Regions from separate parts of the Vibrio tritonius genome, predicted to be linked through region 2. Evidence: riboswitches for the same ligand, from Rfam matches in the RefSeq annotation. Region 2 holds a riboswitch; the other holds the start of a gene.

Region 1 (7,786 bases), 1.3 Mb from region 2:
CCTCTTAAATGATGTTGACTGTAAATTACTGGATGATAAGTTTCTTGATAGACCAATACTGAATTAACACCTAGTGACTTAAGCTCGACATATTCGATTTCATCAAGCGGCTGCACTTCCATAGCAACGTATGAGAAATAACGTTTAACTAAAGGAATCACCCGTCGAAAATAGTTCATCCCAACTTTCGTCTCTTGCTCACCAGTAACTAGCAAGATACTGTCATACCCTTTCTTTTTGATGGCTTTTAGTTCTAACTCAACTTCTTGTTCATTCAGAGTCTTTCGCTTAATCCGATTACTCATTGAAAATCCGCAATAGGTACAATCGTTCGAACAAAGGTTCGATAGATAAAGCGGAATGTACATTCCCATAGTTCGACCAAAACGTTGTTGCGTTAGCTCAGCCGAGCGGGTTTTCATGAACGGGACAAAAGCTTCAGCCATAGGAGATATCAGTGTCATAAAATCGTCGAGATCTAAACGCATGCCTAACACGCTCTTTTCTAAAACGCGCTGGACATCAAGCGTCGTTTTTCCATAAAGTTGAAGAAGAGTATCGTCCCAATCTAGCTGTTCAAATTGCTCAATATAATTAGGCATCATGGTCTCGCTCCTATCCCGTTTGGCAGTTCGCTTAAGAAACTGCAAAGAGGACTAGTTGATGAGCCATACAGGCCAACATTTCCTAAACCACTTTCAAAACCTAACCTACCCGCTCTAACCGCTAATCGAAACGCTTCTGCCATTTCGATAGGATTACGAGCAGATGCAATCGCGGTATTGACCAAAACCGCATCGGCTCCCATCTCTAATACATAGCTAGCATCGGAAGGCCTTCCTATTCCAGCATCGACAACAACAGGAACAGTGGCTTGTTCTATGATGATGCGTAGAAACTCTTTCGCCACAATACCTTGATTACTTCCGATTGGAGAAGCTAATGGCATCACGGCAGAACACCCCACTTCTTCAAGTCGCTTACACAACACTGGATCGCAATGACAATAAGGCAGAACAATGAATCCTTGCCTAACTAGCTCCTCAGCAGCCAATAATGTTTCGACACCATCCGGCATCAAATAGCGACTATCAGGATGGACCTCTAACTTCACCCAATTGGTTCCAAACAATTCACGAGCCAATTGAGCCGCAAAAACAGCTTCTTTAGCATTCCTTGCTCCTGAAGTATTCGGTAGCAGTTTTACGCCAGACTTCACTAGTGAGGAATAGAGCGTCGATTTATCTCTTTTATTGCGCTTATCTTCAACTCGTTTAAGCGCTACAGTCACCAATTCGGAACCACTCGCTTTCAAAGATGCCAACATAATATCGTTACTAGAAAACTTACCGGTTCCAGAAAACAGTCTTGAACTGAAGGTCGTATCTGCGATTTTGAACATGATGATTAACCTCCCGCTACCGCATGAAAAGTAACAAGGTTATCCTGCTCTTTTAATTCAATTTCACCCCATTGAGATTTGGGAACGACAGACTGATTAAGCGCAACAGCAGTACCAAGTTGGTCGATTTTCAAATGCCGAAGTAAATCACGTATCGATGTATTGGGTATGGTTTCTAACGACTGCCCATTTACGAAAATTTGAATCATAACGCCTCCCTACACTATTTCTTTATTTGCAAGACAGCTGGCTTTACCATCACTGACTTCATCATCAAACAACGATACTGAACCAACATCGCCATTGGCTAAGTTTCCACACACACAACATTTAGGATCACGATTAATCTGAAACGAGGACCACTCTCCGGAAAGCCCGTTAAAGCAGTAAAGAGTCGAGCTTAGAAATCCGAAATGTTCGTTAGCCAAATAATTAAGGCAAGCTAGAGATTGGTAGCAACTAATAATGCCAACGAGTGGCCCGACAATACCTAATGATGAACAACGGTCAGCAATTACTTTAGTATCATCGGGATATAAACAGTGATAGCACGAACTATCCGCCTGATAGTCCCACGCACAAAATTGACCATCCCAACCGGCAGTAGCGCCAGAGATAAGGGGAATTTCACTACGATTACAGCATCGGTTTACTTGGTGGCGAGTAGCTATATTGTCACTACAATCAAGAACAACATCTGTAAGTGTTACTTCTAACATCAGTTGTTCATCGGTCATTCGCCTTCTTACAACCCTGACCTGACAATCACTATTACGCTGGCGAATTGCTTCTTTTAGCGCATCAACTTTACTCACACCTAAATCATCGAAGCAGTAAGTGACCTGTCTAGGGAGATTACTAAGTTCAACTTCATCATCATCAACGAGAACCAAATGACCTACCCCAGAAGCAGCCAAATAAAGAGCTGCTGCATTACCTAACCCACCACAACCGATAATAAGCACTGTACGCTCTAACAGTTTGGCTTGAATATCCTCACTCCAGCCATCAAGACAAATCTGCTTTTGATAGCGTAAGAACTGCTGATCAGTTAGAGTTGACATCTGTCACCTCCCGTAGCTTTAACATCTCAAACTCTCGAACAACAGATGAAAGATTGGGCAACGTTGAACTTACCGCTCGTACAACCGCAACACTATTAACACCTGTGCGGTAAACTTCTCTAGCATTATCAAGTTGAATACCACCAATCGCGACAGTGGGGATCAGCTTACTACCTAGTGATTGATATAGTCCCTCAATAAACTTCTGGTAGAGCGCTAACTTATATAATCCTTGGGGACGAGAAGGCATGTTTTTAGTTGTGGTAGAGAAGACATGACCCAAAGCGATGTAGCTAGGATAGCTTCGATAAACCCTTAGTATTTCAAAGTAGCCATGGGTAGATATACCCAGTCGGATATTGGCCTGCTGTAATAATGATATGTTTTCTTGAGAAATATCATCCTGACCGAGATGGACTCCATAGGCTTGACACTTCAACGCTAGCTGCCAGTGATCATTGATATAAACAGCGGCCTGATAGGTTTTACCAAGTTGAACTGCTTCTTCTATCGCCTTTTCAAGCGAACGCTTTTCTACATTTTTGATCCTTAATTGAATTGTTTTTACACCTAACTGTAGTAACTGTTCCAGCCATAAGTTGTTATCAACAACGGGGTATAAGCTAATTTCAGATAAGGTAGAAGGGAATGGTTTGGGACTGTCGAGTTGCTCTTTACAGTGAGGAACATTAGATTCATCAAATACCCAGTCGACAGGGCAAGCAAAATCTTGTCGTTTTACAGGCCAAGATGTTTCACGTGAAACATGTCCAAGTGAACGAGCCAAAAGCAAACTGTCTTCGATTGTAAACTCGAGTGCGAGCAAGACAACAAACCAACTAAAGTGGGTGGCTATATCAATTGGTAACCGTTCAAACTGAATGCCCTTTCTGGATGATATTAAATAATCCGTACCATTGGGAGCGCTTGTTAACAGCAGCTCCTTTTTATTATATGCGGGTGGATTGTGCAGATTAGACTTTTGCAGCAAGAAATCGTGAACGTAATGCAGAGAGATAAACGGCTCACTTTCTTGAGATTCTTGAGATTCTTGAGATTCTTGAGATTCTTGAGATAAAAAGGAGTGATTCGATGAGTTAGTACCAATACTTACATCGATATAAAGAACACTCGAGTCGTCAAATCGTAGGGAAATGGTAGGCTCATCGACCATTTCAAATTTCATGACGAATTCATTAGAACAAACATTATTTCGTTTTGCACAGCAAAGGTGATGCTCAACCTTTGTAATGAATTCGGCAACCGAGGAGATAGGATATGGCCAATGTTTCGGGATATGAATCTTAATCATTCTTCATCCTCCCTACAGGCAGGTTCTAAATACAACTCAGAACCTGCATCGACAAAACGCTGAGCCATTCGGTTCATTCCCTCACTAGCATTGAGAATGTCTATAGTTTTAGAATGAGTCTCTACAGAGGTTTGTTTTGGTAGTCCCGCTGCGTATTCACGTACTTCTTGAGAGATCTTCATTGAGCAAAACTTAGGACCGCACATAGAACAAAAATGAGCAATCTTCCCTGACTCTTGTGGAAGAGTCTCATCATGGAGCGATCTTGCAGTATCGGGATCAAGTGACAGGTTAAATTGGTCTTCCCAACGGAATTCAAAACGAGCCTTTGATAATGCGTTATCTCGTAGTTGTGCTCCAGGGTGCCCCTTAGCTAAATCAGCAGCATGTGCAGCAAGTTTGTAAGTAATTAGTCCAGTCTTCACATCTTCTTTATTTGGTAATCCGAGATGTTCTTTAGGTGTGACATAACACAGCATCGCACAACCAAACCATCCAATCATGGCAGCACCAATCCCAGAGGTAATATGGTCATAACCGGGAGCAATGTCGGTGGTAAGTGGGCCTAAGGTGTAAAATGGGGCTTCATGACAATGTTCGAGTTGTTCTTCCATATTCTTCTTGATCATGTGCATTGGCACATGTCCCGGGCCTTCTATCATGACCTGAACATCATGTTCCCAGGCTATTTTGGTAAGTTCTCCCAATGTATGAAGCTCAGCAAACTGCGCCTCATCATTGGCATCAGCAATACATCCTGGTCGTAATCCATCTCCCAAAGATAGTGCAACATCATATTGAGCACATATCTCGCAAATATCCTTGAAATGGGTATACAAGAAGTTCTCTTGGTGATGAGCAAGACACCATTTAGCGATTATAGAACCTCCCCGAGAAACAATACCGGTGATACGTTTTGCCGTCATAGGGACATAGCGAAGCAACAAACCACAATGGATAGTGAAGTAATCAACCCCCTGCTCCGCTTGTTCAATCAAAGTATCGCGCATTACATCCCACGATAGGTTTTCAGCAACCCCATTTACCTTTTCTAACGCTTGATACATTGGTACCGTACCAATGGGAACTGGGCTATTACGTAAAATCCATTCTCGAGTCTCATGAATATTGCGACCAGTAGACAGATCCATGACCGTGTCCGCCCCCCATCTCGTCGCCCAAACTAACTTCTCAACCTCTTCTTCAATCGATGAAGAAACCGAAGAATTACCAATATTGGCATTCACCTTCACAAGGAAATTTCGACCAATAATCATTGGTTCCGATTCAGGGTGGTTAATATTAGATGGAATGATGGCACGTCCTTTCGCAACTTCACTACGAACAAATTCCCCAGAGATCAACTCTGGAATTTGAGCACCAAAACGTTCTCCAGAATGCTGCCTTTCTAATTCTTGATTGGATACCTCTAAGCGATGCTGGTTTTCTCGAATAGCAATGAATTCCATTTCTGGGGTAACTATCCCCTGACGAGCGTAGTGTAGTTGTGTAACTATCTTGCCTTGCTTGGCTTTGCGGATTTTTGGTAAGTGAGGGAATCGAATATCCTCTAGAGTATTATCTTTTAGTCTTCCTGCGGTATAAGACGAAGCTGTTGTTGCTAATTCGACGGTATCTTGCCGTTCATTAATCCACTTGGCACGTATCGTTGCCAAACCAGCAAAAATATCGATGTGAGCATTAATGTCGGTATATGGACCAGAGGTATCGTAAACATACAGTGGTTCATTAGCACTAAACTTGGGGTTTTCTTTAGTACCGCCGACAAGAGAATCTGAAAGAACGATTTTACGAAATGGAACCTGCACATCCGAGCGAGAACCAGAAATGTAGGCTTTAGATGAGTTGGGCAATGGGGATGTTGTTAAGGATTCAATAAACGACTTGGCGCTTAATCTAGCGTTTTTTCTATTCGACATAGCATTTTCCTTGGATAGTAATTTAGGGATAAATGCTTGGCGGGTGTGTACAACAAGAGTGATTAACGGATGCTAATCGAGAGATAGGACAAAGCAATAAAACTCATGATATGCCCAGAATAGGGGTATACCAATGGTAAAATAGCTTTGAGAAATGTCTTCTCTTGTTCCCTTCGCAGGTTCTAACCTGATCAGGTTCAACGGATCCCGAATAAACGGTCTCAGCCTTATGGCACTCCGACAAGTGAAAGAGATTATAAGTAACACTTAAAAATTAACAAACATCTTTAAGTAATTAACATAAAAAATGAGAGAGAGCTTTCAGTTTGACACTTAGCGCTCAGCTTCTATTAAGAGCGTAGTAACCACTGATATCCAACGTAAGCAGCCGATATACTAAACAATACGTTCAATACAACATTGAAGCCCATCTTAACGAATGCCCCCTGCTCCATCATTAAAACGTTATCCATTGAGAACGTAGAGAAAGTAGTCAGCGCTCCCAAAAAACCTAACCCTATAATTTGGCGCCATGGGTATGGAGCAAGCCACTCGTTTTGAAAACAAGCCATCAACACACCCATGATAAAAGAACCAATAATATTGACGGACAACGTTCCATAGGGAAATGCGCGACCAAAGAGCGTAACAGTCCACTCAGAAACCAAATAGCGGGAGCAAGCACCAAATGCCCCACCGATAGCGATAAACAGTAAAGTAGATAATTGACTCATGATAAAACCTCGAAACATTTGCTTACCATTGTAAGCAAAAAACGATCAACTCTAAGCAATTTTTTATAGATTTACCCTTTTTATTTCAGGGATAAGCACAACAAACATAAGCATAAATAAAAAGTTACAGGAGTCACTTAAACTGTTAAAAATCAAAATTTGATGAGTTTAATGCCTCGAAAATCTGAGGAGCAAGTTTGTAAAGAATACCACGATGCATGATATTGAGTTGGAAAGCATAACTAAGTGGGGCTGTTAATCTTTAAATAGGGCTATAGATAGGAAATACGAGAAAGACCATCAAAAAACAAACCTATTTCATAAACGCACCGAATACAGACTGTAGTGACATTATCAACTCTCTACCCTCAAGAAAGATCTGGTAATGGCAGGAGTAGCCATAGCCACAAGTATCATAGATGCCACCAAAAACGTGAAATACAAAAGATGAACTATGAGGCAAAGGAAAGTTAAAATGCGGTATAGAGCGACTCTAGTGGGTATTTTCAATACTATTAAGGATTCGAGGTAAGAATCAATACCTAATCGCGCTAGAAAACACAAAATCCCAAGCTGTGAACATTCCATAAAAAAAACATAGTAGAGTTTGACTTCACCGGCACTCCGGAGATTCGACAGGACTGGCACTACAGCATCCAACGCTAATTCTTCTAACCGAAAAATAAAAAGCCTTAGTATTTCTGCTAAGGCTTTAAATTATGGCAGGAGTGGACTGGGCCGGCACTCCGGAGATTCGACCGGACTGGCAATCCAGCACCTGACGCGGATTCTTCTAAACAAAAAATAAAAAGCCCGGTGTTTTTCAAGATAGTTGTCATCATTTGCTTATTTATTAAGCTGCTTCTTTTTCTGGATTTAAGTAAACCTCTCCAACGGGTTTACAGTTCCTAATATCTCGCGACCAACGCTCTGGATGCCGCTGTTTTGCAGCAAGTAACACTTCAGCCCTGTGCGCTAAGATAGCTTTATCCTTCCCATTGTGTCGCTGCGAAGGTGTCACGTAATTTAATTGACTGTGTTTGTGCTCGGTGTTGTACCAACTCACGAACGTTTCAACCCAACTACGGCTCGACTTCAGATGCTCAAAGCCCTTTGTTGACCATGTCGGTACGTATTTCACCGTTCTAAACAGGGACTCAATGTAGGGATTATCGTCACTGACCCTTGGGCGACTATACGATGATATAATCCCTAGCTCCTCCATTTTGGCTTTGAAGGTCAGTGACTTCATCGGTGCCCCATTGTCTGAGTGAAGAACGATAGGCTGATTAAAGCACTGCTCTCGTATCAGAGTTCTTTGTAATAGCTGTGAC
Region 2 (7,786 bases):
GCCGAACCGATCCTAAATATTCTACGTTAAAGAAAATTCTAGACTCCCTTGATGTCCATACCTCTATTACCATCACTTCCCCTCCATCATTAAAAGCGACATCCACTCATGTAAAAAATAAATGGCTTATTAGCTGAGTAGAAATCAGCGCAAATAAAAAAGGCTGACGAGCGTGTCCTATTGCGCTTGATCAGCCAAACATCAAACTCAGTGAGTTGATAACATTGGAAACAGTTATTTAATGAGCAGAGCTAGTATCCACGCCAATTCTAGGCTTTGGAGCCAACCAAATCAGAAACGCAGCGCCGATAAAAATAGCGGCAATCATGAAAAATAACTGATTCGTGGCCACCATAACACTCTGCTTTTGCACCAGCCAGTCGATTGAACTGCGGATCTCTCCCATCGACATTCCCGATTGCTGCATCATCTGTGTCGCAACACCTGCCTTATCCGTTAACCCAGAAAGCTCCGCGTGCACATATCGACTTTCGTTTTCCCACGAAGTATTAACAATAGAAGTCGCAAACGCCCCAGCTAGACTTCGGATAAAGTTCATAAGACCCGCCGCCGAGTCCATCTCTGCATCACTGACGCTCCCCAACGCCAGAGCCGTTAATGGCACGAAAAACAGCGGCATTCCTATCCCTTGGAAGAACATCGGCCAACTTATCTGGGCAAAGGTCATATCCAAATTGGCAAATCCACGAATAAAGGTCCACGAGCCGAGCCACAACACCCCAAGAAATACCAGTGGCCTTGGATCTATTTTGGATGCCAAATTTGCCACCGCTGGTGCGAGAAACACCGCTAATATCCCCATCGTTGCCGTAGAGTAACCAGCAATGGTCGCGGTATATCCCATATACACTTGCAACCATAATGGTGTCACCACTTGGATAGCAAAAAAGGCACCAAAAGCTAACGACAAGGTGATCATGCAGGCACTGTAACCTCGATGTCGGAACACTTTTAAGTCCACCACCGGATTACGCTCGGTCATTTCCCAAATAATAAACGCAATAAAGCCAATCAGAGCAACGATACCGAGAATCAAAATACGGTTAGACGCAAACCAGTCGTGATCTTTCCCTTCATCAAGCATAATTTGGAGACAAGCGACCCAGACCACCAGCAGAGCTAAGCCCACTTTATCAATTTTGGCTTTAATGGTTTTGGTTTCAAACCGTTTCAACAATTGCCAGCATGCAATACCCGCGATAATGGCAAACGGTGTTTTCACGGTAAATACGTATGGCCAGCTGTATTGGTCACACAAAATACCACCAAGGATTGGCCCCATAATCGGTGCAACCAAGGTGGTCATACTCCAGATACCAATGGCCGCATGCGCTTTGTTTTTGGGAAAAATCCGGATCATAAGAGTTTGCGATAGCGGCATAAGTGGCCCGCCAGAAAATCCTAAAAAGACCCTAAACATCACCAACATACTCATGCTGGTTGCCATCCCACATAGCAGTGAGAACACCCCAAACATCAAGAAACAAACCACAAACACACGAATTGAGCCGAAACGTGAAGATAGCCAACCTGTTAACGGTACAGAAATCGCTTCTGCAACAGCGTAAGAGGTAATAACGTATGTGCCTTGACTGGTTGATGTACCAAGCGCTCCAGCAATATTGGCAACGGAAACATTGGCGATCGTGGTATCCAAAATAGCCAAGAAATTGGCCATCGCCAAACAGAGGGCACCAAAAAACAGCGCGGCCCCCGTTAAAGGCTGAATTTGATTGTCATTCGTATGACTCATGACACTCCCCTAGGCTTACTCAGCCAACATCGCAGTACGGTATTGTTGCAACGTCTCATCATCGACCTTGCGACTGGTATCGATAGTGACTTCCATGGACAACCCTACTTGCAACGGATGATCTTTTAATTCAGCACGATTGAGCTGAATACGCACCGGTAAACGCTGTACTACTTTGATCCAGTTACCTGTCGCATTTTGCGCTGGAATCATAGAGAAGGCAGATCCAGTACCACCTGATAACCCTGTCACCACACCGTGATACACAACATCATCACCGTACAAATCAGCGACCAGTTCTACCGGTTGTCCCACATTGACCTTGTTGAGTTGTACTTCTTTAAAATTGGCATCCACATAAATATTCTGCACTGGCACTACCGTCATCAACGATTCACCAATGTTTACCCGACGACCGATTTGAACACGACGTTCCGCAACCACCCCGTCAATTGGAGCTCGAATCACTGTACGATTAAAATCAACTTGCGCTTGTTCAAAACGCGCTTTCGCTGCTAACACTTCTGGGTTGTTTTCAACTGTGGTGTTGGCAATTAAAGCCTCGTTAGCTTCTTTTTGACCGAGAGTGGAAAGTTTGCTTGCGTGAGCTTGTGCTGAGGCGGCTTTCGCAGCATCTAAATTTGCTTTCGCCTGTTCAAATGCGGTTTGCGCATTAGTCAGCTCTTCACCAGACACCGAACCAGACCGCACTAAGTCTTCACGACGTTTTAAATCGATGGTTGCACGTTCAAAGTCTGCTTTTGATGCCTGCAGTTGAGCATCTGCCCGTTTGGCATTCTCTTCTTGTGCATCGACTAACGCGGTCAAACCGTCGTTATTCGCCAGATAGCTTTGTACATGACGCTTCGCCAAGGCCAAATCAGCAGCGGCGCGATCAAGCGCTATTTGAGCATCGGTATTGTCAATATTGACTAAAACATCCCCCTTGTGCACAAATTGGGTATCCACCACATTCACTTTTGCAACGATACCATCAACCGCTGGCGTCACCGCCGCCACTTCTGCTTCAGCATATGCGTTATCAGTACTCACATAGCGTGATGCATAAAAGTACCAGTAAGAACCGTAACCCGCCGCAGCAATCACAATCGCTGCTGCTAAAGCAGTAAAACCACGTTTACGGGAACGAGTAACACGTTCATTTTCGACATTATTTGTCTCTTGTTGAGATTGTTCAGTACTCATTTGGAAAACCTTTTAACCGATCATGACTTTTGTGGTTGGTAGCCTGCGCCCAAGGCATGTACTAGAGCGAGGTCAAGACTGAAGGCGCGCGACTGCAAGTTAACCAGCGCCCTTTGGTTATTCAACAATGCTTCTTCTGCGACCAATACATCGAGATAGGTCGCTAAGCCACCGTTGTAGCGATTGTTAGCGATATCGTATGCTTGCTGAGCTGCATCAACGGCTTCTTGTGTCTTCTGAATTCGAGCATCAAGTGCAGAACTGCTGGTTACTACATCCGCCACTTCGTGCAGTGCATTCGTTAAGGTGCGGTTATAGCTGTTGACCGCTTCTTGATAATGCGCACGAGCAGAGGTGAGTTGTCCATCTAAACGACCACCCGTAAAAAGAGGCAAGTAAATCGCAGGACCAATACTGCCCGCATCATTACCACTACGTGTTAAGTTATCTAAACCAAAAGCTTGATAACCAATAAACGCAGATAAGGTAACATCAGGGTAGTACTGCGCTTTAGCAATCCCTACACGTTGAGCTGCTGCTTCTGCACGCCAACGAGCCGCGGTAATATCCGCACGATGCCCTAACAAACCCACCCCGACATGGCTTGGCAGCCCATAGCGTTTATCCAGCGCAATCTTTGGCTCTGTAATCGTTAATCCGCGATCGGGCCCGACACCAATCAATGCTGCAATGGCGTTTTTCTGCAACGCGATCGATTCATTAATCCCCAGTAACTCAGCTTCGACACTGGCACGAATTGATTTGGCTTGATTAACCGAACCCAATGTCTCAAGTCCGTTCTCATAACGTTTTTGTAGCAGTTCAACGGTTTTTGACCGCAGTTGTACCGCTTCATCCACCGTATGTTGGTTTTTGTACAAACGAGCTAGCTCGGCGTACGCATTGGCTATCGAAGTCGCTAGCATCAACTGGGCAGAAACGGTTTCAGCTTGCGTTGCGGCCAATTCACTTGTGGCAGCCACCACTGCAGCCTTGTTTTTACCCCAAAAGTCAAAGTCATACTGGAAGTTGAGGGTAACAGAACCATAGTCGTTCCAATCGTAAGGTGGACTGTATGCTTGATACTTGTAACTTACCTTGCTTTCAGAGGCGCTGGCATTTAACCCCACAGATGGACGCTTGATTGCGCCAATTTGTTCGGCGATACCGCGTGCATCTCGCAACCGCGCCTGCGCAATTTTGAGATCAGGCGATGTGGCAAATGCCTCTTGCATCAAGGTGTTGAGTTGTGGATCTTGGTATCGAGTCCACCATTCCATTGTTGGCCAATCGACCAATTGGCTGTTGGCAAAACTTTGTTGGAAATGAAGCTCACTCATCTCTGTCAATTGTGGAGTGGCTTGATCATCCGGCGCCACACATCCGTTTAGAACCGCCACACTGACCAATGTTAAGGCCAAGTGGCGGGGACGGATGGCTCGCCATCGAGTACATAACGCATTGCTTTTCACGCTAATTTACCTTATAACTAAACCGTACCGTACAGTTATACTCTTGACTTTGATCGTTCGTCAAGCGAAACTTATTCACAATTTTTGATAGGACACGAGTAGCCGATGCGAGTAAAAAGCGAAGAAAAAAGGCAAGCTATTTTGGATATAGCGAAGGATTCTTTTACCCAGCAAGGATTTGAGCAAACCTCCATGTCGTACATTGCCAAACAGCTTGGTGGCTCAAAGGCAACGCTCTACAATTATTTCAATTCGAAAGAAGAGATCTTCGCTGCGGTGATGGAATCTTCTGCGACCGAACAAATTGAGAACGCTTTTGTCTCTTTGGATCATCAAGACGACATGCATGTTGCTTTGCCTGAATTTGGGTATAACTTTCTTCAATCCGTTTTAAAGCCAGATATCATGGCTATTTATCGCATGGCGGTTAATGAAGCAGAACGCTCATCAATCGGTCGACATTTTTATGAAAATGGCCCCAAAAAAGGCTGGGTTCATTTGAGTGGTTATTTGCAGCATCAAATGGAACGTGGCACTTTGCGCCACGCAGATCCTTGGTATGCAGCCATGCAACTGAAAGGATTATTAACCGCAGAACACTTTGAACCTTATGCGCTGCGTGCGATTGAAATGCCAACAGATAAACAGATACGCGAAACGGTTGATAAAGCAGTCGAAGCATTTTTGTGTCTCTACAAAAAATAGAAGCAAGCGTTACTTCGCGAACTAATTCGCTAACTCAGTAGAGACTTTAAGAGTAACACTCACCTCTTAGAGTGATTAATTGATTGCTAATTTAATCTAAGTTGTTAGGATAAAAGCCGATAGTCGGGGTGCCATTTGGCTGAGATCGCTTTGCGAGACCCGTTGAACCTGATTCAGTTAACACTGACGTAGGGAACTATGAGTGTCTGCGGCGCGATCCATTTACCGATCATTTACCAACGACAATCACTAAGGTGTTTGTGCCTTAGGTTGGTTCCTCATGTCATGTTGAGGAGCACAACCATGAACTCTAAAACAGACATTTCTTCCTTATCTACCTCATCTCCCCTACCTAATATTCTAACCATCGCAGGTTCTGATAGTGGTGGTGGCGCGGGGATTCAAGCCGATATCAAAGCCATTAGCGCAAATGGTGGGTTTGCTTGTAGCGTGATTACTGCAGTAACAGCACAAAACAGTTGCGGCGTCATGGATATTCACCCCATCCCACCAGCGAATGTGGCGGCTCAGCTTGATGCGGTACTTTCCGATATTCATATCGATGCGATTAAAATCGGCATGCTGCCCAATGTCGCCATTATCGAAGCCGTTGCGGCGAAACTAAACCAATATGCTATCCAACATGTGGTGATTGACCCAGTGATGGTCGCGACCAGTGGTGACCGTTTAGTCTCCCCTGATGCCATTGATACCTTGTGTCAAACTCTGTTTCCTTTCGCCTCGTTGGTAACCCCTAATTTTTACGAAGCGGCAATCATGGTCAACCAACCATTCCATTACACCAACGTCGCTCGCCTTCGCTCGGCACTGGCGCGCTTTGATTATCCTGTTTTGCTCAAAGGCGGCCACAGCGACGATCCTCATCAAGCTGAGGATTATCTGATTAAGCGTAACAGAATCACCACGTTTAACGGCCCACGTATCGCAACCCACAATACTCACGGCACGGGGTGTACGCTTTCGTCTGCAATTGCAACGCAGTTAGCACTGGGTAGCACGCTCGAAGAAGCGATCGCAACAGCGAAGGTTTATCTCACCCAAGCACTACGCCAAAGCCATCGACTCCAAGTGGGTCAAGGTCATGGGCCAGTTCATCACTTTTATGCGCTAGACAGCGCGCAAATGGCCAGTACCAATAATGCGGAGGCACGATGAACGCGATGAACATCAAACAGATCGCTAATTTTCTTGAAACCGTGCGCCGCGAACGTCCGTTGGTCATCAACATGACCAACGATGTCGTAATGAACCTTTGTGCCAATAGCCTCTTGGCATTAGGCGCATCACCGATCATGGCCCACTCCCGTCAAGAGATGGCCGAACTAATACCATTGGCTGGAGCGCTAGTGGTCAATATTGGCACACTCGATGAGAAACGCGTCGCGCAGATGGAATACGCCATTGAATGTGCTAACCAACACCACATCCCCATCGTACTCGACCCAGTAGGCTGTGGCGCCAGCACTTATCGCACCAAAGTAAGCCGCCACTTCGCCTCACTCGCCCGCCACCTCACACTTCGAGCCAACGCATCAGAAGTGATTGCGTTAGCGGGACACACACCTTTAGATAACACCACAGAAGTAAATCCCTTAGCAGGACACACACCTTTGGATAACACAACAGAAGTAAATCCCTTAGCGGGACACACACCTTCTATTGATGAGTTACCCCGCGGTAATAAAGGGGTGGACAGCCAGGATTCAACGCTGAGTGCCCTTAGCGCAGCTCATCACATTCGTGAGCAATATCAGACGGATGTATCTATTTCTGGAGCAACGGATATTATCGTCACCCAAAATCACGACTATTATTTAGCTAATGGTTCGCCAATCATGCCTTACGTTACTGGCTTAGGCTGCGCATTAAGTTCACTTACTGGCGCTTTTGCTGCCGTCGGTGAGTGCAGCGGTTTAGCTGCTGCGGCAATTTGGGGCGTCGTTGGAGAAATTGCTGCCGAGCGATGTGATGGACCCGGTTTTCTGGCCGGAGAGATGTTAGACATTCTCTATCATCTGGATGAGGCGACACTAAGTAAACGGTTAAAAATGAACATCGAAAGATACCCATATTAATCGGTGACATGTTCAAATTTTTTGATGAACCTCAACGGGGGAATACAGTGTTATCCCCCACAAGGACTGACTAAACTGTGCTTAATCCTTTTGTTGAGCCATAAATAGTGCTGAGCAAAAACGTTTGAACACTGTAAGGACATCTTATGATTGAAATTCGTGCCGCACATGACCGAGGTAATGTCGACATGGGTTGGCTTAATAGCCACCATTCGTTTTCATTTGGTCAATATTACGACCCTCACCACATGGGATTTTCTGCGCTACGAGTCATTAACGATGATACGGTTCAACCCGGAGCTGGCTTTGCTACTCACGGGCACCGCAACATGGAAATTTTGAGTTTTGTGTTAGATGGGACCATCGCACACAAAGACAGTACAGGTAATGTTGAGACCTTACCTAGTGGAGAGTTTCAATTGATGTCTGCTGGTCGTGGCATCTATCACAGTGAGTTCAATCCATCACAAAAAGAGACTCTGCATTTTTTGCAAATCTGGGTTGAACCGCACGAGCACGACACAGCGCCGGGG

What was found. A riboswitch is a leader RNA that binds a small molecule or an ion and turns the genes downstream of it on or off. The one in region 2 is predicted to bind thiamine pyrophosphate.
Region 1: linked by a shared signal. The riboswitch ahead of thiC (phosphomethylpyrimidine synthase ThiC) and the one ahead of thiD (bifunctional hydroxymethylpyrimidine kinase/phosphomethylpyrimidine kinase) in region 2 are both predicted to bind thiamine pyrophosphate.

Annotation. Positions count from the first base shown of each region.
Region 1 covers NZ_AP014635.1:3,393,593-3,401,378, forward strand. The annotation lists gene thiH (2-iminoacetate synthase ThiH) at 1-602, opposite strand, end outside; gene JCM16456_RS15135 (thiazole synthase) at 602-1,402, opposite strand; gene thiS (sulfur carrier protein ThiS) at 1,408-1,611, opposite strand; gene JCM16456_RS15145 (HesA/MoeB/ThiF family protein) at 1,621-2,466, opposite strand; gene JCM16456_RS15150 (thiamine phosphate synthase) at 2,450-3,778, opposite strand; gene thiC (phosphomethylpyrimidine synthase ThiC) at 3,775-5,718, opposite strand; TPP riboswitch at 5,870-5,968, opposite strand; gene crcB (fluoride efflux transporter CrcB) at 6,069-6,452, opposite strand; one part of gene JCM16456_RS15165 (IS3 family transposase) at 7,306-7,786, opposite strand, start outside.
Region 2 covers NZ_AP014635.1:1,249,781-1,257,566, reverse strand. The annotation lists gene JCM16456_RS05710 (helix-turn-helix domain-containing protein) at 1-137, shown strand, start outside; gene JCM16456_RS05705 (DHA2 family efflux MFS transporter permease subunit) at 239-1,774, opposite strand; gene JCM16456_RS05700 (HlyD family secretion protein) at 1,790-2,980, opposite strand; gene JCM16456_RS05695 (AdeC/AdeK/OprM family multidrug efflux complex outer membrane factor) at 3,001-4,452, opposite strand; gene JCM16456_RS05690 (TetR/AcrR family transcriptional regulator) at 4,558-5,157, shown strand; TPP riboswitch at 5,272-5,369, shown strand; gene thiD (bifunctional hydroxymethylpyrimidine kinase/phosphomethylpyrimidine kinase) at 5,461-6,333, shown strand; gene JCM16456_RS05680 (hydroxyethylthiazole kinase) at 6,339-7,253, shown strand; gene JCM16456_RS05675 (pirin family protein) at 7,400-7,786, shown strand, end outside.